One region of the Endozoicomonas sp. ALB115 genome, then DNA from elsewhere that is predicted to be linked to it. Evidence: predicted binding sites of a transcription regulator. Region 1 holds the regulator's gene; each other region holds the start of a gene.

Evidence for each region. The regulator sigma-54, encoded in region 1, starts transcription at its own class of promoters, with help from an activator protein. The targets are predictions, from matches to a motif close to TGGCACNNNNNTTGCTNT.
Region 2: the regulator sigma-54 is predicted to act here: its motif matches at 1,669-1,686, upstream of glnK (P-II family nitrogen regulator).
Region 3: the regulator sigma-54 is predicted to act here: its motif matches at 3,191-3,208, upstream of ACO6VE_RS04970 (P-loop NTPase).
Region 4: the regulator sigma-54 is predicted to act here: its motif matches at 2,922-2,939, upstream of ACO6VE_RS16975 (sugar phosphorylase).

What each region holds. Positions count from the first base shown of each region.
Region 1 is NZ_JBLYZG010000011.1:27,149-34,818, forward strand. It holds gene ACO6VE_RS07260 (IS200/IS605 family accessory protein TnpB-related protein) at 1-72, opposite strand, end outside; gene ACO6VE_RS07265 (hypothetical protein) at 132-305, opposite strand; gene dcuC (C4-dicarboxylate transporter DcuC) at 490-1,863, opposite strand; gene ACO6VE_RS07275 (RNA polymerase factor sigma-54) at 2,173-3,636, shown strand; gene hpf (ribosome hibernation-promoting factor, HPF/YfiA family) at 4,013-4,327, shown strand; gene ACO6VE_RS07285 (PTS sugar transporter subunit IIA) at 4,355-4,804, shown strand; gene ACO6VE_RS07290 (hypothetical protein) at 4,943-6,271, opposite strand; gene rapZ (RNase adapter RapZ) at 6,683-7,540, shown strand; gene ACO6VE_RS07300 (HPr family phosphocarrier protein) at 7,540-7,670, shown strand, end outside.
Region 2 is NZ_JBLYZG010000086.1:5,229-12,898, forward strand. It holds gene ACO6VE_RS22315 (MBL fold metallo-hydrolase) at 1-911, opposite strand, end outside; gene ACO6VE_RS22320 (hypothetical protein) at 944-1,117, opposite strand; gene glnK (P-II family nitrogen regulator) at 1,880-2,218, shown strand; gene ACO6VE_RS22330 (ammonium transporter) at 2,359-3,609, shown strand; gene ACO6VE_RS22335 (hypothetical protein) at 3,775-4,662, opposite strand; gene ACO6VE_RS22340 (hypothetical protein) at 4,873-6,012, shown strand; gene ACO6VE_RS22345 (hypothetical protein) at 6,020-6,577, shown strand; partial or broken gene ACO6VE_RS22350 (TDT family transporter) at 6,707-7,303, shown strand; gene ACO6VE_RS22355 (cation:proton antiporter) at 7,424-7,670, shown strand, end outside.
Region 3 is NZ_JBLYZG010000007.1:63,707-71,376, reverse strand. It holds gene ACO6VE_RS04985 (NAD(P)/FAD-dependent oxidoreductase) at 1-166, shown strand, start outside; gene ACO6VE_RS04980 (aldo/keto reductase) at 163-984, shown strand; gene ACO6VE_RS04975 (sigma-54 dependent transcriptional regulator) at 1,217-2,680, shown strand; gene ACO6VE_RS04970 (P-loop NTPase) at 3,270-4,127, shown strand; gene ACO6VE_RS04965 (RNA polymerase sigma factor FliA) at 4,187-4,867, shown strand; gene ACO6VE_RS04960 (rhodanese-like domain-containing protein) at 5,110-5,571, shown strand; gene ccmA (cytochrome c biogenesis heme-transporting ATPase CcmA) at 5,877-6,536, shown strand; gene ccmB (heme exporter protein CcmB) at 6,505-7,221, shown strand; gene ACO6VE_RS04945 (heme ABC transporter permease) at 7,370-7,670, shown strand, end outside.
Region 4 is NZ_JBLYZG010000042.1:26,294-33,963, reverse strand. It holds gene ACO6VE_RS16980 (hypothetical protein) at 375-833, shown strand; gene ACO6VE_RS16975 (sugar phosphorylase) at 1,150-2,865, opposite strand; gene ACO6VE_RS16970 (hypothetical protein) at 3,163-3,921, shown strand; gene ACO6VE_RS16965 (hypothetical protein) at 4,299-5,057, shown strand; gene galU (UTP--glucose-1-phosphate uridylyltransferase GalU) at 5,275-6,099, shown strand; gene ACO6VE_RS16955 (HAD-IIB family hydrolase) at 6,115-6,924, shown strand; gene ACO6VE_RS16950 (glycosyl transferase) at 6,957-7,670, shown strand, end outside.

The DNA.
Region 1 (7,670 bases):
TTTGGCGTGAATCGCCTTGGCTCTTTGCTTGTTATTGGCTCTTTGGGCGATACCTAATTTTTGCTCCAGCATTCGGAGCAAAGAAAAGGACACCCATAAATTCGTCATTAATGTTTGAATTTGTGGGTGTCCTATTCTTCTGATAATACTTGCTCACTCAGCAACGCTTCATCATTGGCCTGTTGCGACTTGGGCGGTTCATCAAGAACTGTAACAAGGATACGACAGTCTTCAGGTAGTTTTATATTGGGTGGCAGGCACAGGTTGCCCCGCTCATCTGCTTTTGTCTCATAGGTGGTAGGCATTGGCTTTTCCTTAAATTGATCCTGTTTTGATAGGTTAGGGCGGTTATAATCCCTATGCAAGAACATGAGCTGGGGGGCAGGTCTTGATTCTTGAATTTGGTTAACTACTTATATTCTGGTCTGGAAGTGGCAGCGTTGTTCTTTCTATTAAAAAAACGCCCCCGCCAGGCGGGGGAGAAAAGGATCAGACAAACAAAATCAGATGCAGCGCCATACCAACCACAAACGCACCAATCATCGGTACCGAGGTTCTTTTCACCACTTCAAACGGTGAGATTTTGGCAATACCGGCACAGGCCATAATGACCGCCGAGATGGGGGACATGGAACGGCCCATGGAAGCGGCAAAGTTCATGGGCAGCAGCATGGCCACCGCAGGCACACCAAAGCTTTTGGCAACTTCTGGTGCCAGGGTGGCAAATGACAGGAAGGCTGCATTGCCAGAGCCCATCATAATGGCCGCAACAGCAATCAGCGTGGCCATAAACAGCGTCATACCGGCAGCACCGATACCCAGCCCCTGGGCAGAACCGAGCAGGGAGTCAATGGCACCAATATGTTTTAACCCTGTGGCAAAAATTTCAGCACCGATAATCAGACCTACCACCGGACCAAAAACAGCACCCATACCATTGAGGAATTGATCAAAGCCATCAAGGGACTGTTTCATTTTCCGGGTACGGATCACTTCACAGAACATGCCGGCAAATACGCTGATCAGCATGGCCATGACCAGGTTCATTTTGATGGACGACACCATCATTTTGGAAAAGATCAACAACAGGAAGAAAGGAATCATGGGCAGCAGCGCATAGAATGCCGGGGCCGGGTCTTTCTTGTCACCGTCTGTATGTTCGATGCCCTCGCCCACATGCTCGGCAACCCTGTAGCCATCTTTCAGGTCACACCGACGCTGCCAGACAAAGTGCAGGGCCGCCGCCACCAGCGCCATGGGGACGGTGATCCAGGCCTGATAATCCAGGAAGTATTCGGTAATTTCCAGTCCGGACTGGCTGGCGGCAAAGTTGGCATTCACCTGGGTGACACCGATTTCAAACGCCGCCGGAGAAGCGATCACGGCAACCGCTGAAGCCGGGCTTAAACCGATATTTCTCAGCACCGGATACAGCGTCACCATCAACAGCAAACCGAGACCCGTTGCCGAGGTGACGAACATTTGCAGCACAACACTGAGCAGATAACACAGTGCCAGTACCATATAAGGTGAGCGAAAACGGCTGATGGGCTTAACGGCCAGTCGAACCAGCGCTTCTGAGGCACCGATATGGGACATGTAGCTGGCAAAACCACCACAGGCCATGATGGTCAGACCCAGGCTGGCCATGCGGAAGCTGAATACCGTGTTCATCAGTTGAAACAGGTCAAAGGGGATAAAACCGGTGGCCTTGGCCGCTGGCAGAATGTCTTTTATCCCCATCAACGCGGCGGCACTTAGCAGGACAATACCGGCAATAGCCAGCGAGGCTGATGCACTGTAGTTCTTCACGATGGCGTATATAACCAGTGCAACTACGGGTATGACGATGAGTATATCCACAGGGGAATCCTGAAAATGGCTAAATTTCGCGCAGGTTATTTCTTGAACTTTTGGTTGTAAATGACCAATGTCAAATAATGATCGGGTAGTTTTTTTTAACCATTCTGACAGTCGTTATGACCGAACTTTAAAGGCGGAAAGCGCTTATAAGCCACACAAAAACACACGTAATTTCATCGTATTCAATCTTTGCACATTTTTTGCTAAAGCTATGGTTTCAGAAACGTCTATGGGTTTATAATCAGCCGCACATGGAGAGTAAGCCTCTGCAGCCTCCACGGACAACGAAGTAAAGGTATACGGTTGCCTATGAAGCCTTCCTTACAGCTCAAGATGGGCCAGCAGTTGACCATGACGCCGCAGCTGCAACAGGCCATCCGGCTGCTACAGCTATCGACCCTGGATCTTCAGCAGGAGATTCAGGAGGCCCTGGAGTCCAACCCCATGCTGGAGTCCGACGATAGCCAGACAGAGGACACCGCCAGCAGCACTGAAGGACGGGAAGAGCTCGTTGATCTGAGCGAAAAAGCCTCAGAACCTGAGCCTCAGGAGATGGCGGAATGGTCAGACAGCATTCCCAATGAACTGCCCGTGGACTCCGCCTGGGACGACGTGTATTCCAGCCTGCCGGCCAGCAGCGGTGACGATGATTATGACCCCCTGGCAAAATCCTCCGCTGTGGAGTCACTTCAGGATCACCTGGAATGGCAACTGGATATGGTGCCCATGAGCGACCGGGACCGGCTGATTGGTCTGGCGATCATCGAGGCGGTTAATCCGGATGGGTATTTAACCTGCACGCTGGATGACCTGTTTGTCTCTCTTCAATCCCAACTGGACGATCTGGAGATTGAAGAGATCCATGTGCTGCAACACCGGGTGCAACAATTCGATCCGGTGGGTTGTGGCAGTGTTGACCTTAGAGAGTGCCTGTTGGTTCAACTTCGTCAGCTGCCGCCCTCAACACCCCATTTCAACAATGCAGAAAAACTGCTCACCCGTTACCTTGAGTCCCTTGGCACCCGTGATTATGCCAGCATCATGCGTCATGCCAAACTGAAAGAAGACCAGCTGCGAGAAGCCCTCAGCCTGATTCAGAGCTTCCACCCAAAACCCGGCAGCACCATTGATCAGACAGAAGCCGAATATGTGGTTCCGGATATATCCGTCCGGAAAATCAGGGAACGCTGGACGGTGGAACTGAATTCCGACGCCCTGCCCAAACTGCGTATTAATAATAATTATGCGTCCATGGTTCAGAGAGCCAATAACAGCCGCGACAATGTGTTCATGAAGAACCATCTGCAAGAAGCCCGCTGGTTTTTGAAAAACCTGCAAAGTCGCAATGAAACATTGATGAAAGTGGCGAGCCAGATTATTACCTATCAGCAGGAGTTCCTGGAAAAAGGGGATGAAGCCATGAAACCCCTGGTGCTGGCGGATATTGCCGAGGCGGTGGGGATGCATGAGTCGACGATATCCCGGGTCACTACTCAGAAGTACATGCATACTCCCCGGGGTGTTTACGAGCTGAAGTACTTTTTTTCCAGCCATGTCAGCACCACGGAAGGGGGGGAGTGTTCCTCCACGGCCATTCGGGCCCATATCCGCAAACTTATTGCTGAAGAGACACCGCGCAAGCCCCTCAGTGACAATAAAATTGCAGCGATTCTGGGGGATCAGGGCATCAAGGTAGCAAGGCGCACCATTGCCAAATACCGTGAGTCCATGAATATTCCGCCATCCAATGAGCGTAAGCAGTTAGTGCCTTAGTACATCATTTTGAGGAGTTTGATGTGTGCAATCTCCGTTTACCCTGAGCGTCCTTCGGCTCCGCTTGGATGCACGGACGGAAGGTGATTGGCACAGTCTTTATTCAGGGCATGGTGCTTACGCCCTTCGACTCCGCTCAGGACGAATGGAGTTTGGATGTCATTGATAGGTATTGATAAGGGACGCCCATCAATCACATTGAAACAGTGTTCCGGAATTTTTTACACAAGCTCCGTTGATACACCGTTCAAAAAGCAGTTTTTTTTGTCTCAGGGCATTCCAAGCTGCACCGACAGTGATAGAATCGAACTCAGCCAGTACGAAAAATCCCGCGGACTGGTGATTATCTGGATAATGGGATTCAGGAGAGCGTTACATGCAAGTCAACATCAGTGGGCATCATGTCGAGGTAACAGAAGCTCTGCACGACTATGTGATCAAAAGACTGGAGCGTCTTGGTTCACATTTTGACCATATCACCAATGTACAGGTGACCCTGAGCGTCGAAAAGCTGGTGCAGAAAGCAGAAGCCGTTTTGCATACCCGCGGGGCCGAGATTAATGCCACCGCCGAGCACGAAGACATGTACGCAGCCATTGACCTGCTCTCGGACAAGTTGGATCGGCAGCTGGTTAAACGAAAAGAGAAAGCCCTGGACAGGCAACAGGGTGCCAGTGGCCATGCCCTTTGATTTATCAGGTTGCCATTCTTATTCAGCATGATTATTCACCGCATCCTAACCCCCGAGCGCACCCTTGACGGGGTGCACGGGGCCAGCAAAAAGAAAATCCTGGAATTTATCGCTGAACGCATCAGCAGCGATGCCCCCGAAATCAATGCCAAAGAACTGTTTGAAGCGCTGGTTGCCCGGGAGCGTCTTGGCACCACCGGACTGGGTGATGGCGTGGCTATTCCCCACTGTCGTTGCAAAGCCTGCCCGGAGCCTATCGGTCTTTTTATACGACTGGCGGAACCGGTTGATTTTGATGCGGTGGACCGTGAGCCCGTTGATCTGGTATTCGCGCTGATCGTGCCAGAAGGCGAAAACCAGGAACATCTTGAAATTTTAAGGACGCTGGCCGGGCGATTTCATTCTGCCCTGACCCTTCAGAAAATACGTTCGGCTACCAATACGACAATGCTCTATCGTACTATGAGTGAACAGTGAATAACGTGACAAAAAAGGCCATCATAGGTAATGATGGCCTGAAAGGTTCAACTGATCACAATGCTCTTATCTTTTGTTGTTAACACACTTCTTTGAGTCCCGGACAAAATGCATTGCGGCTTACAGGGTTTTAGCCAATTACCGTTGAACCTTAAGTTGCTCATCAAGCTCACGAATTGCTGCATACCTGTCGGCCTTTGGATCTTCTTTAGTGACTGGCGAAACAGTTGATGGAACAATCGGGGTTTCAGACACAGGGCTTTGAGAATCCTGTCGCTTATGATCCTCGGCCATTTTGATGTCCCTGGCCTCTTTGGCCTTCTGCACTTCAGTAGACTCTTGCTTTCGTGAAAAGTTGTAGGCCACCCAATCTTTGCCATACTTTAACCCAGGATTTATTAATTTATTTCTATATGAAGCCTTTTTTTCCTTGGCAAAATTTTCTTTTGCTTTGTTGGCTTCAACCTCAGCTCGTTTCTTTTCAATTTCAGCAATGTTCTCCAAGGCTTTTTTATCTCTTTTTTCAGCGAAGACAGTACTCGCACGGTGAAGCCCGGAAAGATCGTAACTATCCTGCCCGGAGCAAGGCGAACTCTCTGCGGTACGTGGTGTAATCGGTGCAACAACACCTCGTAAGCGTTGTACAATCTTAAGATCATGAAGCATTTTAGCCCTGTCAGGCTGAAGGGCCAGCCCTCTGGCTTTCATCACATCAACTGTAGCAATTTTAGCTTCAAGCACTCTTTTGACACAATCAGCAACAGGTGTAGGTTTACGCTTGCTTTTGACAACATCAGCCACCACTGCAGCTTCATCCTGGCTTATGACGGTATCAGCGACAGCTTCATCCTGGGTATTGACGGTATCAGCGACAGGTTCAGATTTATCCTTACCTTTGATTGCCTCAACAATAAATTTCAGACCGGTATATTTGTAAACAACTTTGACAACTTTAATTGCCCAGTGCTTCAGCTTTTTGAAGAAGCCACAGGAGCTGTCTTCAGAGCTTTCCGAATTTGTCTGAGGAACAGGTTCCAAAGCCGGTTCGTCCTGCATGACCTCCACCTTGGGACTGGTGTCGCTTTCTATGGGGCTTTCCTGTTCTGTCTGGACAACAGAATCAATAACCGGTTTGATATTCTGCATAGCATCAGCCTTGCGCTGAAGGTAGGCCATGTGGCTTTTGGCCAGTTTATCTTCGGCTTTATCCCGACCGCCAATAACAAATATTGGTTTTGGCTGACCATCTTCAAACTTTCTTTCCAGTGGCCTTACCATGCGGTTATAGAACCTGCCAAAATCATCAGGTACCTGATCTTTTTCACGCGGACCCGGAACTGGAACTGGTTGAGAAGCTTTTTCAGCTAATGGATGTTTAGTCGTTTCAACTAATTGACGTTTAGTAGTTTCAACTAATGGTTGATAAGTAATTGCGAGAAATTGTGGTTTAGTCAGTGGTGCGTCCATGATGTTACTCCTTTAACAAGATAGGATTGTTTCATATAATTAAGAGAGATTATTTAATTAACCTCTCTCACTGGTTTACTTGTGATTTAAACTCTAGGATTATTCTCCCATTAAATGAATGACAGCACTGTCAGAAGCACTAACAGAGTTTCCCGCACTCATTAGAATCAGGAAAAACCAATAGCCTGACCCATATCCCGCACCCTGATAGAATCCCGCAACCAGACGCTGTCAGCCATTAAACACATTTTGATTAACAGGATTGCCAGCAACTCCGGATACCCTGGCCATCGATTTGCTTTTTCCACCTCAGGTCAACGGTATCCGGTAGGCTTCTTGATCAAAAGTTGCTTTAATAGAAGAAGGGTCAGCTTTCAATACCTACACGCTCAGAAGCATAAAGGAACAGCTATGAAACTTATCATCATCAGCGGGCGCTCCGGTTCTGGAAAAAGTTCAGCTCTGCACACCCTTGAAGATGAGGGTTTTTATTGTGTCGACAATCTTCCGGCCAGTATGCTGAACCAATTACCGGATACCCTGAAAGGCCATCATTCAACGCCCCCCAGGATGGCCGTCAGTATTGATGTCAGAAACCTGCCCGGAACTCTGGATAACTTTCCTGATCTGCTGAAGTCCCTTCGGAACAAAGGCATCCATTGTCAGGTACTGTACCTGGACACCGACAGCGAAAAGCTGGTCAGCCGTTACAGTGCCACACGCAGAAAGCACCCGCTCAGTAATGACCAGACATCGCTCAGAGAAGCCATCGCGTTAGAAAAAAAGCTGCTTACGCCGGTGCTGATTGAGGCAGACCTGAAAATCGACACCACATCGCTCTCTGTTCATCAGATGAGGGACATGATCAAACAGGAGTTCTGCGCTGATCACAAAAGCGGTGTGACGGTTCTTTTTCAATCGTTTGGCTTTAAAAACGGAATTCCTTCAGACGCCGACTTTATCTTTGATGTGCGCTGCCTGCCCAACCCTTTCTGGGACGAATCCCTGAGAACATACACAGGTCTGGACCAACCGGTTATCGACTTTCTGAAGGATGATCCCCTGGTGGTCGAAATGGTTGAGGATATCAGTGCCTTTATCGAAAAATGGCTTCCGCGCTTTGAGTCAGCCCAGCGCAGTTATATGACGATTGCCATCGGTTGCACTGGAGGGCAGCACCGCTCAGTCTATATTGGTAAAACACTGGGCACCCTGTTTACCAGTAAACTGGATCGGGTTCAGGTTAGACACAGAGAGCTTCACGAATAATGATTACCTATCGAAAAAAAATCATTAACAAACTGGGCTTGCACGCCCGGGCGGCATCCAAGTTTGTTTCCACGTCATCGGCGTTTGCCAGTGAGATCGAAATCGGATTCAATGGGCGCAAGGTGGATGG
Region 2 (7,670 bases), on a different contig from region 1:
TTGGCGAGCTGCAGATCTTCCGGTGGTTGCAACATCGGCTCATTGGTTAGCATAAAGCTGCCCCAGTGCATCGCCAGCGACAGGCGTGAGCCAACATCGTTGTGGATATGCACGGCTTCTTCCGGATTGACATGGATCTCTTTCATAAACCAGCGTGGCTCGTAGGCACCAATCGGCACCATGGCCATATCCATGTAGCCGAAGTGCTCACCAATGGCTTTAAAATCTGAACTGTAGCCAGTATCCCCGGCAAAATAAAAGCGTTTACCCGGTTCAGCTGCTTCAGTCGCCGCTTCAAATACCCAGCCACACCAGAGCGTTCGATCCGGAAATATTGAACGGCCACTGAAGTGCTGACAAGGTACTGCCGTGTATGTCCAGCCGCGATGGGTATGGGATTCCCACCAGTCCAGCTCGACCCAGTTAGCTATACCATGTTTGCTGAACCATTGGCCTAAGCCCAGGGGCAGCATAAACAGGGGTGGATTGTCTTTTTGTTTTTTCTGAATGGCTAATACTGAGTTTCGATCAAGATGGTCGTAATGGTCGTGAGAAATCACCACCACATCCACGTGGGGTAAGGCAGCAATATCGATCGCTGGTGGAGAGTAGCGCCTGGGGCCAGCCCACTGTACAGGAGACGCTCGTTCAGAAAAGTGTGGGTCGGTAATGATATTCATCCCCTGGTGGCGAATTAAAAAGGTCGCATGACCAATCCAGCTGGTCAGGGATTTATCTGAATTCTCAAAGACCGAATAATCATCGTCTACCACCGGAATAGAAACTTTCTCCGGCAGTGCCTCGGTGATTTTCCATTTCAAGATGTTCCATAACGAGCGATGATGCATTTGCATAGCATCGTTATTGCGAAAGCCGCCATTCGGCAGATGATGTTTTTTTGAGCGATTCACCGCAGCTACCCTATCTTATTTTGTTAATCAATTTAGCGCGGAGCAACACCTCGGACAAATTTAGGTATCGCCGCACGGCCATAACTCTGTTTGCTGACAATGTTTAAATCGTCGTCAAATACAAAATAGTCCATGACCTCATCCAGGCGCTGATTGGAAAACGCATCGTTAAAGGTGTGCAATACATTGCGTATATCATTTGCCATCGGTATTTTTCCCTGCCTTATTATTTGCCAGTAGGATTTATCACATGCCGCCGGTGAGGTAAAGGCGCTCTATTGTCGCCCCGCGCTGAACAGACGTTTTGGGAGAGATAGGCTCACCCCAATAACCAAAAAGCGGGGGAGGGAATGCCATGAAAAATGTGACGATCACCGGCGGCGGCAGTGGTTTTTCTCAGGGACGATCAGCTATTGCCACTATATTAAACGACAATAGTCAGGTATCGGTTGGTGAGTTTCTTTAGTGATAACATGGCCAGGCCTCGCAACTACACCTACTGAGGGCGGCCATGACCAGTATGGCACTGTAGGTATTCGCGCTTTTCTGTACTGATATTACAATCGACTCAGCTGCTCTGTGATGAGGCATCAAGTCTGGGTAGTTGTAGGATTTTTTGATGAATGCACTGCTTTGGTGCGCTTTTTTGGGTGGGGGATTAGGTTTTAGTGCATCAAATGGGTGCGTATCCGATTTCGCCGCTCATTTGAGTCCATGAAACCTTCAACCATGCCCATTTATGGGGATAGATAAAAACTGGCACAGAGCCTGCTTAGACAGGAGTAACCATTTAACCAGTGCCGGGCGGGATGCCTGAAATCAAGACTGGCAGGGTTGGTTTTTCCTTTTACAGGCCGGGAAATAAAACAGACGGTTGTAACACAAAGGGAAAAGCGTAGACTTTGGAAGCTATCGCATCCAGGTCACCCCTCCCGGATGAATATTAAGTAGAGCCAGGAGAATAATGCATGAAGTTAGTATCAGCCATTATCAAGCCGTTCAAGCTTGATGACGTGCGGGAAGCGCTTTCTGATATCGGCGTTCAGGGTATTACTGTGACAGAGGTCAAGGGCTTTGGTCGCCAGAAAGGCCATACCGAACTGTATCGCGGTGCAGAGTATGTTGTGGACTTTCTGCCAAAGGTAAAGATTGAAGTGGCTATCTCGGATGATCTGCTGGATCAGGTGATTGAAGCAGTGTCCAATGCCGCCAATACCGGCAAAATCGGTGACGGAAAAATATTCGTGACCTCTCTGGAGCAGGCTATTCGGATCCGTACCGGAGAGACTGGCATCGACGCTATTTAAGTGCCAGTCAAAGGCATGACTCATCAGCAGCCACTGATGACATCGCCGAGCAGTATCAGTGATATACAGCTTTGAGCTAAATACAGCCCTGGGCTGAAAAGAAAGATAAAAAAGATGTGAATTTTACTGGGAGGGGTCCCGTGGAAGATATAACTCAGCTGTCGTATGCGCTCGACACTTTTTATTTCCTGATGTGTGGTGCACTGGTCATGTGGATGGCCGCTGGTTTTGCCATGCTGGAAGCCGGTCTGGTGCGCTCCAAGAACACCGTTGAAATTCTGACCAAGAACATTGCCCTGTTTGCCATTGCCTGCACCATGTACTTGCTCTGTGGTTATCAGATCATGTATCCGGGGGCTAACGAAGGCGGCATCATGCCTCTGTTCGGTACGCTGCTGGGCACTGAGAACAGCGTCGAGTCGGTGCTGGGTGGTGGTGAAGATGCACCTTACTACTCTCTGCGTTCTGACTTCTTCTTCCAGGTGGTCTTCGTAGCTACTGCCATGTCCATCGTTTCCGGTGCCGTTGCTGAGCGCATGAAACTGTGGGCCTTCCTGCTGTTTGCGGTCTTTATGACGGGCTTCATCTATCCGGTACAGGGTTTCTGGAAATGGGGCGGTGGCTTCCTGAACGAAGCTGGCTTCCAGGATTTTGCCGGTTCCGGCGTGGTGCACATGGCGGGTGCTTCTGCTGCCCTGGCGGGTGTGCTGCTGCTGGGTGCCCGTAAAGGCAAGTACGCATCTAACGGTTCCGTTAATGCCATGCCTGGCGCTAACCTGCCACTGGCTACTCTGGGTACCTTTATCCTGTGGCTGGGCTGGTTCGGTTTCAACGGCGGCTCTCAGCTGAAGATTGCTGATGTTGAAAATGCCAACGCTGTTGCCCAGATTTTTGTCAACACCAATGCTGGTGCCGCCGGTGGTGTTATTGCTGCCCTGATCGTTGCCAGACTGTTGTTTGGTAAGGCTGACCTGACCATGGCTCTGAACGGTGCCCTGGCGGGTCTGGTTGCCATTACCGCAGAGCCGCTGACGCCAACTGCCCTGGGTGCAACGCTGATCGGTGCTGTTGGTGGTGCACTGGTTGTCTTCTCTATCCTGGCGCTGGACAAACTGCGTATTGATGATCCGGTGGGAGCCATCTCTGTCCACGGTGTTGTGGGTATCTGGGGTCTGCTGGCGGTACCTCTGACCAACAGCGACGCTAGCCTGGGTGCTCAGCTGTTGGGTATTGGCAGCATCTTCGCCTGGGTGTTCGGTGCTTCCCTGGTTGTCTGGGGTGTGATCAAGGTAATCATGGGACTGCGTATCTCCGAAGAAGAAGAGTACGAGGGTGCTGACCTTACTGAGTGTGGTATGGAAGCGTATCCGGAGTTTACTAGCAAGTCTTGAGGCATGTAAAAGCTGACATTGAACAACTACGTAGATGTCGCTACAACCATATCGTGGTAGTAGCGACAGTTGACAAAATCGTTGACAAAAAAGACCCCGGCATCAATACACTTTGTATTGTCTCGCCGGGGTCTTTTTTATATAACTTTGGGCTATACCTTTGGGCTATGGCAGTTTCAGATCCAGATCCTTTGCAACACCACTTTGCAAATAGGATTTCAACTCTTGATAGTGGGGCTGAATCTCCGGGCTGTTGAGTTCTCCCAGCCAGAATGTCCAGTTCATTTTTTTCTCACTGCCATCTATAGCCTGGACTGCTCTGAGACCAAAATAGAGCGGTTGGCTGTCCTTGTCTGCATCAGTGCCGGTCATGATGTAAGAAGCTCCTACTAAATTATCGGGCATACTTTGATGTGACAATGGGAGATCTTTCAGGCATTTGTTCTGTTCGTTGGCCATTTCTCCCTGATAAATTGCCTGCTGTTTGGTGTCTCTGATCTGCATACCGCTCTCAGGGTAGGCTATGTAGAGGGTCACTTTTTCAGGGTCTGATTTGGCCAGGTTTCTAACGGTGACAGTTCTGTCGCTAATGGTTTTCGCCCGTGCACTGTCACCTTGCATATGTATGGACATGGCTTCAGGGGGGGCTGTATTCTCGGGAGAAACCAGCGGGGTTGCAGGGGCTTTCGTATGAAATAACACCATCACCCTGGTGACGGTTCTTTCTTCAATTAGCTTTGAGAGTGTCTGTTCGAAAATGGTTTGCATGCCTACGCCAATGGGGCGTAATGTTTTGTCAAAATCTGAAAGTTCAATTACTTTAACTTTTGAAACCTCTTGAAAGCGCTTTAATATTTCTGACTTGATTGTATCGTCACTCTCGTCTGAATCGGAGACTGGCTTATAAGCTCCATGTTGGAGTTTAAAGCCGGATTGCAAACTGAGTTGAACGTGGGGAATCACTTTTTTAAACCTCTCGCCGTGAGTGCAGCCGGTCAAAACAAAGACAAGTGTATTGAGGATCAATGCTTTTAGAGCATTAGAAAGTTTCATGTTTTGTCGTGCAGGCTGATTTTTGTTGGACTGGAGTTGTAAAGGTAGAACAGGATTTGGATATTTCAATCTTTGGTTAACTACTTACGCCTGGACATGCTGAAAACTTGAAAAAACACAGCTTTATTTAAAATATGAAATTAAGCAGGAACCTATCTGGATTTTTGTGGTCTGCACTGATCCGAGTTTAAGAAATGTAAGGTTATGCTTATGATTTCTCCCTCCTCTTCTCCTGTTACTGGAGCTGATCAATCACCGTCTTATGAAGAATCAATGACACAAAATGCTGTATTGGGGAATCACGATGTTCAATCTGCTTCCGCTGATGCAACAGTAAGTTTAAGGTATCAAGCTACAGTTCCGGTTCTGCCGGAAACTTCCCAAAAGGCAAATGTTGACACGCATAAAGTCAGTGCCGTTTCAGTCTGTAGTGGAAGTACACACAAATCCCCGGGAAAGCCTGATAACTCAGCCTCTGAGCTTCCCTCCGGGGAATCAGCAGACACACTGGTTTCCACTTTTATTGCAAACAATCCAACAATAGCATATTGCCTTCGTAACCCAGAGTTTCATAAGGCTGCGGTTACAATGTTAGCTTTGTATTCCCTGCATTCTAAACCTCAGTCTGATGATGATTCGCAAGAACCAAAAAGTAAGTCAAAAAAGGCTTTATGTGAACTTGTTATGAATAATATTGAGTGTTTCAATATAATATTTCCTTATATAGCGGTTCCCGGCTGCGGTCGTTTAGATCCTGTAAGATTTCTGGGGGTTATGCTCTCTCTATGTGAAAGCGCTTATCAAGATGCTTTTCCAAAAACAGTTATCAGCATTGGCTCGGGGCAAGCATTTCTTGAAAAATGTTTTGATTCGATGGGAGGAGTCGGCGTGAAATGCTACGACCGTGAACCGCTAACCAGGTTTTTACCTGTTGAACAAGCTGAGTTCCCAAAAGATATTAACAAGTGCCTGCCTGATGATTGCAGTAGTTGTTTATTGGTTTCAGGATATCCCCAAGGGTATTTAGGCCCTGTGCTCACGGAATTTATCCGACGGGGAGGGGAGATGCTCTGCACCACTGTTGAGGGTGGTTTGTTTAGTGATATGCATGAAGGATATGAAGATAATCCCAAGGTTCTCAGGGATGGGATTAAAAAGTTAAGGAAGAAGAATGGAGCGTTCTTTGAGGTTCAATTAACGGATTACACTCTGATGGGGCCTGCGTCATTTATCCAGTTTTACAACTGGCCATCAAGCGTTAAGCAGCTAATGTTTGATTCCAGGATTTTGAATGGTTTGTGTTCCGATATCGAATTTCCTCGATTCCTGACATCACGTTCACGTAGATAAAATGATTATGCAAAATGTCACTGCTGTAACTATAACGCAATCCACAGGTTATGCTACCCCTTCGGGTGCGGGTGATCATTTGTTATCCCCCGCCCTTGCTGCACTTGGCGCTGTGCGTCCGACACCTGGCCTGGATCCGCCAGAACAAACGATTTCTACAAATGGCATTGAATCGATAACAGACAGAAATGTGGAATTAGTACAGGGCCCTCTCCGTAATGAAATCAACGGAGCTTTTCGAGGCGTTGCCAGCACTGACGCAGCGGGTACTTCATCCGTAGATATAGATTCAGAAAGGGCCTTGATAATGAAGATGAAGAATGTAATAACGAAATCTGTTGGAGTTCTGACTTATAGGAATGTACACGTGTGCGGTGTCGCAGCGAAGGGCAGCACCAGGGGCCAACTTCAGTTGAAACTTATGGCTAATCACGATTGCAGCCAGGAGGTGAGGCAGCAATTGCTCACCGACGTGGAATTCTACCTGCAGAATAATGTTCCGCAGTGGTTGCGCGATGAGTTTACACTGGTGATTGAATACGGCGGGCCTATAGAAGCTCTGTAGGCAGGCTTTTCTCATAGCGCCGGGTCGTCGGGGATTTTCGGTAATTCTGGATGGACCCGGTTTCGCTAGTGAGATATCAATAAAACTTAATCTCACTATCCATAAGTTTGATTTTTCTTATTCGCTGTTGGGTTATATCTTTATTCCAACTATTTCCATTTGCACCAAATGGTTCCAAGCTGGTTTGTGCCGCCCGTTGGCATTATTGTCGCGGCAGTGACCAGCAAGGGTATGGGGCATGAGAAACTTGTCTTTACGTTGTTTGTTTTTGGACTATGCTGCTACTTCATAAAGCTGCCAGTGATGTTGTATCGTTTGACTTTCAGAGAGAAAATTCCTGATGCTGCACTGCCCACATTTGCCATTATGGCGGCACCGGCGAGTCTTTCTCTGGCGGGCTACCTGTCCATAACTGACCAGCCGAATTACTTACTGGTTGCGGTCCTGCTGCCATTGGCTATTTTTATGACGAGTCTGGTCTATGTTGCGTTTGTTCGCTTACTGCGCCTGCCGTTTTCGCCAGGATATGCTGCTTTCACATTTCCAATGGTAATTGGGGCTACAGCGTTGTTTAAGCTGGCAGATATACTTCATCAACAGGGCTATCAAACAGTTTGTGATGTTATTAACAATCTGGCCGGTTTTGAACTTTTGGTGGCGACGGGGATCGTACTTTATGTTGCCCTCCGCTATCTCTGGTATTACTTCTCACCTCGCCATCCCTGATGTATGTCGAGATATGGACTGACCGGTCAATATGGCCACGGGTAAATTGTACCCTTGGCCTGAAATGCCGAGCTTATGATCCCTCTTCATTTCGGCATTTATTTATTAACGGAACAGGAAATGTCGGTAACACACTCTGGCGCTGGTCTCGCCATCCCTATGCTGATCTTTTGCGGCCTGTTTTTACTGGCGGCCATTTCGGCAATCCTGCTTAAAAAGCTGCGTTTTCCCTATACCATTGGGCTGGTTGTGATCGGTATGGCCCTGGGGATGGCGGCTGAATATTCTGAAATACTGGCACCTCTACTCCGTCTTTCCCTGACTCATGACCTGATTATGTACGTTTTGCTCCCCGTACTGGTGTTTG
Region 3 (7,670 bases), on a different contig from region 1:
ATTGGCACTGGCTCCTAATCTCTCTGATGAAGTGGTTCGTTTGCTGCAGGAGGATAATATTCGTCCAGCGACGGATGACAGTTTCGTTATGCCGGAAGGATTTTCCCGGCCGGAGATCTGTCCAAATTTCTGGCAGGGGCATTTTGTGCAAGGGAAGACATTATGAGTCAGTGTCTTGTTAACAAGCAGATCGCCGGTACTGATCTTGAAGTGTCGCCGCTGGGTTTCGGCACCGTTAAGTTTGGCCGGGATCAGGGCGTAAAGTACCCGGAACAGTTTACGATTCCTGATGACCGTGAAATGCTGGATCTGCTTACCCTGGCCCATACCCTGGGCATGAACCTGCTGGATACGGCTCCGGCCTATGGCACCAGCGAGGAACGCCTTGGACAGTTGTTTGCCAAACATAAAGGGCTGCGTGAACAGTGGGTCATCTGCAGTAAGGTTGGTGAAGAGTTTGTCACTGTTGAAAATGGTCGGGGAGAGTCCTGTTTTGATTTTTCGGAGCAGCATATCCGCTTCAGTGTGGAGCGAAGCCTGCAGCGCCTGAATACCGATGTGATTGAATTGCTGCTGGTGCATTCCAATGGTGATGATGTCAATATCATTGAGCAGACAGGTTGCCTGGAAGTGCTGGCTGATCTGAAAAAAGAGGGGAAAATCCTCGCTTCGGGTATGTCCACCAAAACGGTTGCCGGTGGCATCCTGGCGCTGGAACATTCCGACGTTGCCATGGTGACCTATAACCTGAACGAACAGGGCGAAAAGCCGGTGTTGGACTATGCGCTGGAACATGGCAAAGGCATCTTTATCAAGAAGGCCCTGGCCAGTGGTCATGCCTGCCTGTCAGGACAGGACCCCGTTCTGGAAAGTATGAAACTGGTGTTTTCACACCCGGCGGTTTCTTCAGCTATTGTTGGCACCATCAATCCTGCCCATTTGCGACAGAATGTGGAGGCGTATCTGAAAGCCAGCGGGATTTAAGCTGGTTTGGGGGCTTCTAACTATCTAGCTTCTAACTATCTATAGGTGAGGCTCCCATGCATAAAGGATATGGTTTAAATAATTTTCTTTTATGATTTTTTGAAATAAAAAACAAACAAAAATTTGACGAATCCACTTTTTGGTTATTTACTGAAATAATAAGCTGTAATTTAATTTCGAAAATTTGTATCTACGCTGTAAAAATTAATCGGATGACAAGGATCGTCGTCTTATGGAAACAGCTGAGCAGGTACTCATCATTGAAGACGCGGAGCAGCGTCGGCATGACTTCAGCACTATTTTGCAGTTTATGGGCTATCACACAGTGGCTATCGGTGCAGCCTACTGGGAAGATGCTGTTAGTGCTTATCCCCCGGAAAACTTCAGTGCCTTATTTCTAGGTGATTTTTTACAGGCAGAAAGCTCCCTGCAGGGAATGCTTTCCCGAGTCCAGGGCTGGTGTGGTGGCGTTCCGGTTATCCGGATTGCGGAGTCACTGCCAGACAATCTGTCGTTAGCACTGGCCAGGCAAATCATTGCACGGGTTGACTGGCCATGTAGCAAGCCGCAACTTTTATCCAGTTTGCATTATGGTCAGGTCTACCGTGAGCAGTGGCGTCAGGCACACCAGACTGGCTACAACCAGCAGGTACAACTGTTCCGTGGGCTGGTTGGCAAGAGCGAGCGTATTCGTAAAGTTCGGGCCGCCATGGCCCAGGTGGCGGATCGGGACGTCAATGTTTTGATCACCGGTGAGTCCGGCACCGGCAAAGAAGTGGTTGCCCGCAATCTTCATGAGCATTCCTATCGCAGAAGTGCGCCATTTGTTCCGGTCAATTGCGGTGCTATCCCCACTGATCTGTTAGAAAGTGAGCTCTTTGGCCATGAAAAGGGGGCTTTCACTGGTGCTGTGACCAGTCGCAAGGGGCGGTTTGAGATGGCCCAGGGCGGAACACTGTTTCTTGACGAAATAGGCGATATGCCTCTGCACATGCAGGTCAAGTTGCTCAGGGTTTTGCAGGAGAGGACCTTCGAACGGGTTGGTGGAACAGAGCCTATTGAGGTGGATGTTCGAATTATTGCTGCAACCCATAAGAATCTTGAAAGTATGATCACTGAGGGAAGCTTCAGAGAAGATCTTTATTACCGTTTGAATGTATTTCCCATTGAGATGCCCTCGCTGAAAGAGCGGCCTGAAGATATTCCGCTGATGATTAATGAGCTGACCCACAATATGGAGAAGCAGGCCAGGGGATCAATTCGACTCAGTTCAGCGGCAATATTATCGCTTTGTCGGCATGACTGGCCGGGTAACGTCCGGGAAATGGCCAATCTTCTGGAGCGCCTGGCGATTATGTATCCCTATGGGGTTATCGGGGTTCAGGATCTGCCAGAAAGTTTCTGTCATTTCGATTTGATCAGTCAGGAAGATGATGGTGTGGCGGATTTATTTCCGGACAGTATCCAGCCTGCCGGTGCTGCTACTTCGGAAGACCTTGCAGTACTGCCGGTAGGAGGGTTGAACCTTAAGGAATATCTGACCCGACTGGAAAAGAGTTTGATTCAGCAGGCGCTGAGTGACTGCAATAGTGTTGTTGCCAGGGCAGCAGACAAGTTGCAGATACGGCGAACGACCCTGGTGGAAAAAATGCGCAAGTATGGTTTGCAGAGATATGAGGATTCTGTGAAAAACTGATATTCAGTGATGCAGAAAAAATGACTACATTTTTGTAGCCATTTTTTTTGCTAACAGATTCATTCTCAGATTTACTGCGTTAATCAATGCGTTCCGGTTTTTGTTTCTGTATTGTTCTGTTGTGCTTCGACTCCCTTCTTCTTGCTGATCCACTGTTCGATAATTGTTGCTGATTGGTTTGCAGGTAATCCTTTATTTGCATATTTAATGAATGCGCTAATCGACATCATGTCACGATCTGGTTTTTTTCTTCCCTGTTTTGTCGGTCAAATGCTGCCATTTTTGCGTCACTATAAAGTGACACTGTCAAATAACTATCTTTTTGGATAGTTCAAAAAAGTGTTCAAGATATTTTCAAAGCAACCGAAAATTAATCTATGTCAAAAAAATAGCGAAATGAAATCGGTGTTGTTTTAGAAAGTTGTGAAAAAACAGGTGGTTGTGTTTTTTTATTTTTCTTTATGTATTTTTTTGGGGTTTGGTAGCTGTTTTTATTTTTCAAATTAAAGTTGGCATGTTCATTGATATGTATATTGTGTCGTTTTTCTATATGCATTTTCTGAGCAATTGAAAAATTAAAGTGAGAACGATGGCGCAAGTAAAGAAAAGAGTGATTGCGGTTTCAGGATGTAAAGGAGGTGTCGGTAAAACCGTAGTTGCAGTAAACCTTGCCCTGGCGATGGCAAAGCTGGGTCAGCGTGTCGTTTTGATGGATGGTAATCTTTCTGTACCAGATGTTGAGTTCACCCTCGGGATGAATGAAGAAGGTTTAAAAGAACAATTGTCGTCTGATTTTATTTTTTCATCACCTGCTGAAGGTGGGTTCGTTACTGAGAGCTCGGGCCATCAGCAGAAAGGACTGTTGGATGGTCCATCGGGTGTAAGGGTATTTACACCGGCTGCTCAGGGAGACTGGAAAGACAGTATTCAAATTATTCAGGCAGTAGAGTTGATTCAGGACATGGATGATCTTGCGTCAGATCTGGATACTTTGATTATTGATACGGCTCCGGGCCTGGCCCCGGATAATGTAACTCTCATTCAGGCGGCAACAGAGGTGGTCGTTGTCGTCAGTCAGGAAGACGTGTCTGTTATTGATGCTGTTCGACAGATAAGGCTTCTGTACCGGGTTTTCAATGTTCACCAGTTTTATATTGTTGTTAATCAGGTGAGCAGCAGAAGAGGCGGTGCTAAACAGTTTGAGAAATTACAGGAGTATCTGAAAGACGACAAACAGATAGTTTTAAGCTTTCTGGGTGCAATTCCACATGATAAGGCTGTAAGTGAAGCGGTATTACAGCAGTCGGCACTGTTGACTGTCAGTAACGATTGTCGGGCTGCAAGAGCGTTTCACAGAATTGGACATCAGCTAGCAAAATTACCGGTGCCTGAGCCAAAAGGTCGTATAGAATTCTTTTTGCCTGGTAGGATCAAGGAGAGGATCTAATCATGACAGAGACAGCACAGGACGTGCAAACCAAGTCGGCACAAAAAACGACACTGAACATGGAAGAGATGGTGATAAAACATCGCTCATTGGTAAAAAGAATTGCCAATCATCTCGCCGCAAGAATGCCCGCCAGTGTTCAGATTGATGATCTGGTCCAGTCAGGAATGATTGGGTTGCTTGAAGCAGCTTCAAAATATGATGCATCCAAAGGTGCCAGTTTTGAAACGTTTGCCGGTATTCGAATTCGTGGCGCAATGCTGGATGAAATTCGAAAAGGGGACTGGGGACCAAGATCAGTATATCGCAACAGTCGTCGTATTACTGAAGCGGTTCAGGTTGTTGAAGCGAAACTGGGAAGAGATGCCCGGGATTCTGAAGTCGCCAAAGAACTTGATGTGAAAATTGATGAGTATTACACCATTCTGAGTGATTTAAGAGGGTGTCGTCTTTTTAGTTATGAAGAGTTATTTGACAGTGAAGAATCAAGAATGCAGGCTCGCTCAGGAGACAGGGGCCCTTCAGCAGATATTCAGGAAGAAAAATTTAAAACAGCACTGATTGAAGCTATTGATAAACTGCCTGAAAGAGAAAAGCTGGTATTGATGCTTTATTACGATGAAGAGATGAATCTGAAAGAGATCGGTAAAGTGTTAGGGGTCAGTGAATCAAGAGTCAGCCAAATTCATTCTCAGGCTGCACTGCGTTTAAGGTCACGGTTGCAAAACTGGCTGAGTTAACGTCTCAGCCACACCGTTTTTACAGGGCAGTGACAAAATATGGTCAAGCGTCGGGAATCGGGGCGTTTTCTTTTTTGATTTTGACAGCGTTCAGTTGAGTTGATCTATTTTCAGAAATATATGCCGGTTATATGCTGCATAGCTTTGAACATTTTATTTTTAGTTTCTTATTGTTCCAAGTGAGTGGGTCTTAGCTCCATATACTTCTTTTATTAAGTTGTTTAATAACGGACCTGCATAATATGAAATGGATTTCTATCTCGGCCGCCATTCTGTTGTCGGCACTCTCCTTTACTCTTCCGGCTCAGGAAGAAGCACCAGAAGAAATTAATGGTGTGATTACCATCAATACCCACCAGGCAAAACGCCTTCATGATATTGGCGCACTCTTTATCGATGTGCGTCCCTATCAACAGTGGCAATATGGACACGTAGACGGATCTCACAGTCTTGATCTAAGGGGTGGGTTTCGTCAGCTGCTGGTGCCGGGGGTTCTGGAAAAAGAGACTCCTATCGTGATCTACGGAAACAGCACATACCATATGAGAGGGGCTATTGGCAGTTATCTGGCCGCATTATGGGGTTATGAACGGGTGTTCTTCCTCAGGGACGGTTACTATTCCTGGTTAGCCTTGGATTATCCGGTGACATTGAAGTCTGATGTTGTGGGTGAGTCCTACACCACAGGGGTTATGGCGCAGTAACAACGCCTTGATCCTTGCAAATACTTTCCTTTCCTTCTGTACCCGTTTCCAAATGCCTTTTATCTTCACTTTCTCTATTGGGAGTGAAGATCGGTATGCCCTGAGCCCTTCCAAGGCTTCTTCAATACTGTTAATGAACACTATTTACCTCCGCAGTCAGTAAAATTTCCTGATATAATCGCCAACCAACGCTATATAGGGACATCTTGGAAAGCAGGGCTTTTCATTGCTCATGGCTGTGCTGCTTTGCGAATCAGGGTCTCGGCGATACACGCTTTTGGATTCAGGAGTTCGCTTTGCTTAATGTGGTTCAGTTGAGCTGTGAGCGGGACGACAGGCTGCTGTTCAGTAACCTGTCCTTTCAGCTTGGTAGTGGAGAAATACTCCAGATTGAGGGGCGAAACGGTGCTGGTAAAACATCGCTGCTTCGCATCATTGCTGGCTTTTCATCCAGTTTGAGTGGCGATATTTTCTGGAACGACCAGCCTTTATCGACAGTGTATGCTGATTTTCGTCTTGACTGTTTTTTTCTTGGCCACAAACCAGGACTGAAACTGGATCTGACGCCTCTTGAAAACCTTGTCTGGCGAGCCAGGCTGGCCAATACCATCATCAATCGGGAAGTATTGCTCGCTGCCCTTGATCGGGTCCAGCTTGCCGGTTATGAAGATATTCCCTGTAGCCATCTATCCGCTGGGCAGTTAAGGCGGGTGGCGTTTGCCGGGTTGATTGCCAGCCCGGCACGGCTCTGGATTCTCGATGAACCATTCACCGCGATTGATATTGAAGGTGTTTCCTGGCTGGAGAGACTTTTTGATGAGCACACCCATCAGGGAGGTATGGTGCTGGTTACCAGCCATCAACCATTGAATGATCGTCAGGGAAATCTGCGTAAGTTGAATGTGGAGCACTTTGGCGAAGAAAGGAGTGCTGATGGTGAGAGGGGGCAAGATGTCCAGGGTTGACCAGCCATCCATGCGGGGGTTCTCAGCCTGCCTGGCCCTGATTCGCCGGGACCTGACGCTCACGTTCCGGTCACCCGGTCAGGCCATTAATCCCATGGCGTTCTTTCTGATGGTGGCTACTTTGTTTCCCCTTGGGATTGCGCCGGATCGGGAGGTGTTGTCAGAACTGGCAGCAGGCATTATCTGGATTGGTGCTCTGCTGGCTGTTTTGCTGTCGCTGGACTCATTGTTCAAAAGTGACCAGGAGGACGGGGCGTTGGACCAATTACTGATGTCGCCACATCCGCTGCCCTTACTGGTATTGGCCAAGGTGTTCAGTCACTGGTTAACCAGCGGTTTTTGTTTAACACTAATGGCACCATTGCTGGCCATTATGTTGCATCTGCCATCAGAAGCTTTTTCTCCTCTTATGATGACGCTGTTATTGGGAACACCAGTACTCAGTCTGGCAGGGGCCATCGGTGCTGCCTTAACGGTAAAAGTACAACGCGGAGGCGTGTTGCTGACCCTGCTTTCGTTACCGCTTTACATACCGGTACTGATTTTTGCCACAGGGGCCGTTAGTGCTGCAATGCAAAACATGCCGTATACAGGTCATATTCTCTGGTTGTCTGTGTTCCTGATACTTGGGATATGTCTGGCACCACTGGCGATTGCAGGGGCATTAAGGGTAATTAATGAGTAATGAATATATTTCAGTATACGGTAAAAAGACGTGCCTTTATTCAGGCAATTTCTTGAAAAGTGAAGAGATTTCCAGCACTCTCTGCCTGCAGAGAATCCCTGCAAAATCAGGCCGCATTGGTGGCGGCCTCAGTAAGTAGAACAAGAGTATGAACTGGACGTTTTTTCATAAGTTGGGTTCTCCCAAGTGGTTTTATGATATCAGCGGTAAGTGGTTGCCCTGGCTTCAGGTGTCCTCCCTGGTGCTGATATTGGTGGCGCTGGTCTGGGGGCTGGCGTTTACCCCTCCGGATTACCTGCAGGGCAACAGTTACCGCATCATCTTTATCCATGTGCCTGCTTCGTTCCTTGCCCAGTCGATCTATATGATGATGGCAACAGCCGCTGCTGTGACCCTGATCTGGCGAATCAAACTGGCAGATATGGCGCTGAAAGTCATGGCACCTGTCG
Region 4 (7,670 bases), on a different contig from region 1:
AACGTGCTCCCGCTCTCGCTTGACCTTTGCCGCTCTAAGGGAGTTTTGTTCAGTCGACCACACTCCCCGGTACGGCGCCCCCTCACAAAATCCCATAGAGCGACAAGGTCCTTCGCGAGATTCGGGGCAGTTTATGAAACATCCGGGTCAAGCCATCTGCAGCTTCACGGATAACCGGATGATGCGGCTATTGAAATTAACATCCGTACCAGCTTTTCTGCAGGCAGTGATGCTATTGACGTTCAGTTAGTACGATTTTACCGCTCCCTTGAGTTCATTAGTGAACTTTTTCAATTATCCAAAGTCAAAATGTGTGATCAATAATAAAAAAATTTCTTTTAATACTATAAATTTCTAATTTTTGAGAGTTCATTATGAACCCCGTAACCCATATTTCCGGCACCGGCAGTGCACAAATTGATATTTCTGGCACATCAGAGGGAGTAAGCAATGCAAGTGGTTCTGGCAATGAACGCCAGACTGCTACTCCCTGGTACCGAACAGAGAAGGCAAAAACTGTCTGGCGGGGGCTAACCATTATCTCCGCTGGTGTAGCCCTGGGGATAGGTGGTGAGTCACTGATTAATTATCTTTGGAAACGGGATGGGGTTATACCAACGTACACGGATGATACTCCGCAGCCAATCATGGGGGCCAGCCTAGGCTTTTTAGCAGGGAGTATTATTTTCTTACTCGATGAGCGTCGCCGCACAATACAGGAAAATTCTCTGGCAAGCAGATCAATCAGTGTGTCATCGAGTCAATCAGAGGTCTTCAACACCCGGGTTCAAATTTCGGATCTGGACTCCACTGATAGGGCAAGTAGAGTCTGATATCCTTAGCCCGGATATTTCATAAACGTGCTCCCGATCTCGCTTGTCCTTTGCCGCTCTAAGGGAGTTTTGCTCAGTCGACCGTACTCCCCGGTACGGCGCTCCCTCACAAAATCCCTTAGAGCGACAAAGTCTGGCGCGAGATTCGGGGCAGTTTATGAAATATCCGGGCTAGCTTATTAACTACTGGTTTATCAGTGGCTTTGGCCTCTACTGAAGTTGAGCCATATGCTGCGTTACCAGGAAACTGATGTGCCCGGGCGTGCCGGGCGCGATGACCAGATAACGCGCTCACTGTGCCGAACGATCCATGAGATCACCGGGTGCCTGAAACCAGCCATAGGGTTTGATAGGGCTTTAACTGTTCAGAGGTAAAGGTCTTGCCGCTAAGCAGGTCAAGACGGCCTTGGTATTTTTTTGCATTTATGTCCAAATGAGTTGCCGTCAGATTATGAATGGCAACCAGGCTTCTGTCCGTTTTGGGCTCAGTCCTGGAAAAGGCCAGAATGCCCGGTGCGATATCAATGATTTGCTGAGGGCAGTCCGGGTGAAAACAGCGCTCTTTTCGGCGAATTCCAATAATGGTTTTCAGGGTTTTAAAGACCATGCTCTGCATTGAGACGGGGTTTTCCAGTTCTGTGCGCAGCTCTTCAATATCCCATTTACGGCGATTGATGGATCGGGTGCGGCCAGATCGTTCAACGCCGACAATATCGTTCGGAGTCGCCAGCAGGCTATGAATATAGATGGCCGGAATACCTTTCATGCCGAGCATAATGATTTGTGAGCAGAGAAAGCGTTGTGCCTGCCAGTGATCCTCGCCACGGCGTGTGCCTTTCATGGCGTCAAATAGAGAGATATTGATCTCATAAGGTTTTTCGCTTTGATCCTGTAGTGTGCGCATGCTGACGAACCCGCCAAAACGGTGCATGCTGTCCACCAGTTCGGCGACTTCACTGTCGGGGACGAGCCCTTCAAGCGGTCGCAGCCCAATGCCATCATGGGAGGCGGTGAAATTCAGTGTTGTGCAACCCTCAGGGTATTCCGGTAATGCCCTTGCCCAGTGCGCCAGGTATTTTTCTGTGCCCCGGTTTAGTGCATGGAGTATCAGTGGCGGCAGTGCAAACTGGTACACCAAATGCGCCTCATCGCCCCGGGCGAAATAGCTGAAGTTTTCCGGGTCAGGTACATTGGTTTCGGTTATCAGTAATGCACCGGGGCGAACCTGTTCAATAATCAGCCGCATTACTTTGACCATGGCGTGGGTTTCCGGCAGATGTACGCAGGCTGTATTGAGCTTCTTCCATAGGAAAGCTATGGCATCAAGACGCACTACGCTGGTACCCCGGGCAAGATAGAAAAGCACAATATCGACCATTTTTATCAGTACATCCGGGTTTTTGAAGTTAAGGTCGATCTGGTCCTCACTGAAGGTGGCCCAGACGTGGCGGGTTCCCCGGCGTGTCTGGGTGGGAACCAGCAGGGGGGAGTTTCTGGGGCGGGTGACCATGGTGAGATCTGTGGATGGATCTTCCTCAATAAAGTAGTCCCGCCCAGGCTGGATGCCGCTGACAAAATCCGCAAACCACAGGCTTTCCCGGGATACGTGGTTGATAACCAGGTCGGTCATTAACCGATAGCGCTCAGCGATGGCCCTGACGTTATTCCAGTCACCAAGAGCAGGGTTAACCTGCAGATAATCAATGATGGAGAATCCATCATCAGAACTGTAGGGGAAATAAGGCAGTATATGCACGGTGGAGATCAGCTGCCGGATGTGCCTGCCAAGGAATTCACTGAGTACTTTCAGTGGTGGTTTCCCATGCTCTGTGAGGCTGTCGCCATAAGTGATCAGATAGATATCCTGCTCTGACCAGGCGTCAAAACTTTTCGGTTCATGGTTGTGCAGAAAGTACTCAACCCGGCGGACGATGATACTGGCGAGGTCATCCGATTGATCACCATAAGGGATGTGAAGAAGCCTGGATAGCGATTGATGAAATGACGCAAAGATAGGGGGATAGCTTTGCAAAATGCCTCTCCTGTAATAGCAGCGTTATGGTGTTCTGATTCACGTTCTTAATATCAGGAGCATGAGTTGTGCCATGTAACATTGGCATATTATTCGACCATATTTACGGGTGTATGATAGTGATATAACCCGTTATCTAAAAAATTTTCGCGATATATCACTTTAAGGTATTGAACTATTTTTTGTCATAATGGTCAAAAATTACACATGGCAATTTTTGCAATATGCGTCATTTAATAACCATGATGGCAGCCCTTAACTTTTGTGTATTGTGCATCCCGATAACAGGAAGAAAAAATGAATGTCCCACCAGCAGGTTCATTACAACTTGATACTGCCCTTAATCCCGGCCCTCCAGCTGATGCTCAAGCCGTTCTCAGTAAGTCAGGCCTGGTAAGTCTGGTCATGGAAAAACTGAGTTTTATCAAACTTCACCATGGTGACCAAGCAGAGAAGCAGAGTGTTAAAGCATTGTATGAGCGTCTGATATCCGAATACCCTGGAGCCGCCACCATTGAAGAGCCGCCCTGTATTACACGAGCACCGGGCGAAAGTGATAAGCACTTTCTTAAAAGATTTATCTTGGAGGTTATCACTCAATACCCGCTGTTGAAATTTCAGGAGGTCAATAGCCGAGATGAGGCAGAGCAATCAAGCCATAATCTAACTCATTTCTATGACACAGTTAATCATGTAGATATCAAAATCTGTAAAATATCTGAAGTCATCGAAAGTGTGAAAATACTGGCCAGTATGTACAAATATCCCTGGATCGATCATTTAAGAAAAGATCAACACAAATGGGGCGAATATTCCGGTCTGCTTAACGGTGATTTATTCATTTCAGCCGGATCAGCTGACGTGGTGGATTTATCGCATAAGAGGGTGATGAAACGACTGAAAAAGGCAAATGCCCGTACCAGCTACTCTCCGCTGTTCTTTTTTCGCAATGAAGACAGCCTCCAGAAAGGTATGTTGATAATCTGTAGATCTACTGACCCTAACCCCAAAAGGGAAATGGGTATATTCATTCGATCTATCAAGCAGAAGTCATAGATAAGAGCAGGTTTCACCCAACGATTGGGTCGACTATAAAGAAAGCTTCGGAAGATGCAAACCGGAACCTGCTATTGCAAAATGCCTCTCCTGAAATAGCAGCGTTATGGATTTTGATTCACGTTCTTAATATCAGGAGCATGAGTTGTGCCATGTAACATTGGCATATTATTCGCCCCGCCTTTACGGAATGATGATAGTGACATCCCCCCGCTATCTCCAACTTTTTTGCGATATATCACTTTAAGGTTTTGAACTATTTTTTGTCAGAATGGTCAGAAATCACGCTTGGCAATTTTTGTAATATGCGCCAGGCAATAGCCATAATTGCAGCCCTTAACTTTTGTGTATTGCGACCCCGATAACAGGAAGAAAAAATGAACGTCACACCAACTGGTTCACCAAATGTTGATCCTGCTGATAAATCCCCTCCTCCAGATTATGATCAAGCCGTTCCCAGCAGGTTAGGACTGGTTAGGCTGGTCACAAGACAGCTGAGTCATATCAAACTTCACCAAGGTGACATAGAAGAGAAGTTGAGTGTTCAAGAATTGCTTGAGCGTCTGATATCCGAATACCCGGGAGTCGCTACCATTGGAAAGCCTCTCTATATTACACAGGCACAGGACGAAAGTCATAAAGACTTTCTTAAAAGATTTATCCATCAGGTTATCTATCAATACCCGCGGTTGAAATTTCAGGAGGTCAATAGCCGAGACGAAGCAGAGCAATCAGGCCATGATTTAACTCATTTCTATGACAAAGATAATCGTGTAGATATCAAAATCTGTAAAATAGCTGAAGTTATCGAAAGTGTGAAACAACTGGTTAGCATGCAGCATTATCCCTGGATCAGTAAAGTAATGGGTGAATCTAATAACGATCCACAAAGTTGGGGCAAACATTCCGGTCTGCTTGAGAAAGATTTTTTCATTGCAGCTGGATTAGTTGTCATGGGAAATTTACAGCATGAAAGTGTGATACAACACCTGAGAGAGGCAAATGCCATAACCGGCTACAATCCGCTCGTCTTTTTTCGCAATGAAGACGACCTCCAAAAAGGTATGTTGATAATCTGTACATCTACTGACCCTGACCACAAAAGGCGAATGGGTATAAGTATTACATCTGATTAGATAAGAGCAGGTTCCGCCCAACGATTGGGTCGACTATAAAGAAAGCCTCGGAAGAAGCAAACCGGAACCTGCTATTGCAAAATGCCTCTCCTGAAATAGCAATAAAGCTCTGATTCACACTCTTTACCTTCTTGACATGAGTTGTGCCTTGTAACATTGGCATGGGAACTGCATCGTATTAACGCATTCAAGATCAAGTGATAAACGGAGTTATTGAATGATTACAAAATGCCTCTTTCCTGTTGCCGGTTATGGCACACGTTTTTTGCCAGCCACCAAATCCATGCCCAAGGAAATGCTTCCCATTGTTGATAAGCCGCTGATTCAATACGGGGTAGAGGAGGCAATGGAGGCAGGATTAACGGATCTCGGTTTTGTTAATGGCAGGAATAAGCGGGCGATACCGGATCACTTTGATATTAACTATGAACTGGAGGCGGAGATTGCCGGTAGTGGCAAGGAGGAGAAACTGTCGTCGATCCGGGATGTGATGTCTGCCTGTACCTTCTCGTATACCCGGCAGAATCAGATGCTGGGGCTGGGCCATGCCATTGCCTGTGGCCAGACATTAATAGGTGATCAGCCCTTCGGTGTCATTCTGGCGGATGACCTTTGTGTCAATGATAAGGGGCCATCGGTGATGGCTCAGCTGGTCAATCTCTATAAGCAGTTCCGATGTACGATTCTTGCGGTACAGGAAGTGCCTGCGGCAGAAACCGAAAAGTATGGAGTGATTGCCGGGGAGGCCCTGGATGAGCATTTGATCCGGGTGACGGATATGGTGGAAAAACCTGCGCCTTCAGAGGCTCCCAGTAATCTTGCGGTTATTGGCCGTTACGTTCTGACCCCCGATATCTTTGACATTATTGACAACACCGAGGCGGGAAAAAACGGTGAGGTACAACTGACAGATGCCATTATGTCTCAGGCCAGAAGTGGTTGTGTGATTGCCTGTAAATTTCAGGGCAGGCGATTTGACTGTGGCAGTATGGGTGGTTTTGTCGAGGCCACCAATGCCATTTATCAAAAACGTTTTGGTTGAGTGGATGGTTTATTGATGGCAGCAACAGCGCCGAGGATACTGGTTTTTACCGATCTTGATGGCTCCCTTATGGATCATAATGATTATGGCTGGGCAGCCGCTCAGCCTGCCCTGGAATTGCTGGTTGAGCGTGAAATACCGGTCATTTTTAACACCAGTAAAACGCTGGAAGAGGTGCTTGTTATTCAGCGACAGATGGGGAATGATCAGCCATTTATCAGTGAAAATGGCATGGTGACGACGATCCCGGCGGATTATTTCCGGGATTCCTGTGGGCTTACCCACTTTTTTCATGGTCAGCCTTATCGCAGCATACGGCGAATTTTATCCAATATCCGGCTTAAACATGGTTTCAGGTTTACCGGCTTTGGTGACCTGACCGGGGATCAGGTGGCAGAAGTTACCGGGTTATCAATCGATGAGGCGGGTAAAGCCATGACCCGAAAGGCCAGTGAGCCGGTGATCTGGCGTGATGGTGATGCAGAATTGCGGGAGTTTGTCAGGTTGCTTGAGTCGCAAGGGCTTCATCTGACGAGAGGAGGGCGCTTTTATCATGTTTCCGGGAAAGGGGATAAAGGGCTGGCTTTGCGGGCATTACTGCAAAGGTATCAGCAGGAATATCCGGAAGAGACCTGGCAAACCTGTGCGCTTGGGGATGGGATGAACGACTTGCCGATGCTGGAGGCGGCCGATTATCCGGTGCTTATCCGATCGGAGCATGGCCAGGCACCGGATGTGAGTCATCTGGTGAATGTTGTTAAAACCCGCAGTGTCGGTCCTGAGGGTTGGAATCAGGCCATACTTGATATGTTTGGCAAGCCATAAAATCACTTTCAATAGTGGAGGAAAGGTGGGTTATGGGTGACTTTTATCAGAATGGCATAATTACCAATTTTCACAATCTGAGAGTTCGGTCAACCGACGATATGGAGCGTGACCTGCTGGCATTTTCCCGCCAGCGTCCCATGTCACTGGTCTTGCCTTCATTGTTTTCAGAATTGGAAGGGCCTGCCCTGGGGCATATTGTCGAAGAGCTGAGCCAGGTGCGCTATCTCTCTGAAATAGTGATTGGCCTTGATCGCGCTGATCAGGAGCAGTTTGCCTATGCCAGGGATTTTTTTGGACGGCTGGATCAGCATCACCGTATTCTCTGGCAGGATGGGCCAAAGTTGCAGGCAATTGATGCCCTGCTGGCTGAAAAGGGGCTGGCCCCGAAGGAGCCAGGGAAAGGAAGGAATGTCTGGTATTGTTACGGCTATGTGCTGGCATCGGCAAAGTCAGAAGCTGTGGCGCTCCATGACTGCGATATTGTTACCTATCAGCGGGATCTGCTGGCCAGGCTGCTCTATCCGGTTGCTAATCCCGCCTTCAGCTATGACTTCTGCAAAGGCTATTATGCGCGAATCGCTGACAATAAGTTAAATGGCCGGGTCAGCCGTCTGCTGGTTACGCCCCTTTTGCGGGCGCTGAAAAAGATTCTCGGGCCGATGGAGTATCTCGAATATCTGGACAGCTTTCGTTATCCCCTGGCGGGTGAATTCTCCATGAGAACCAGTGTCTTTAACGATATC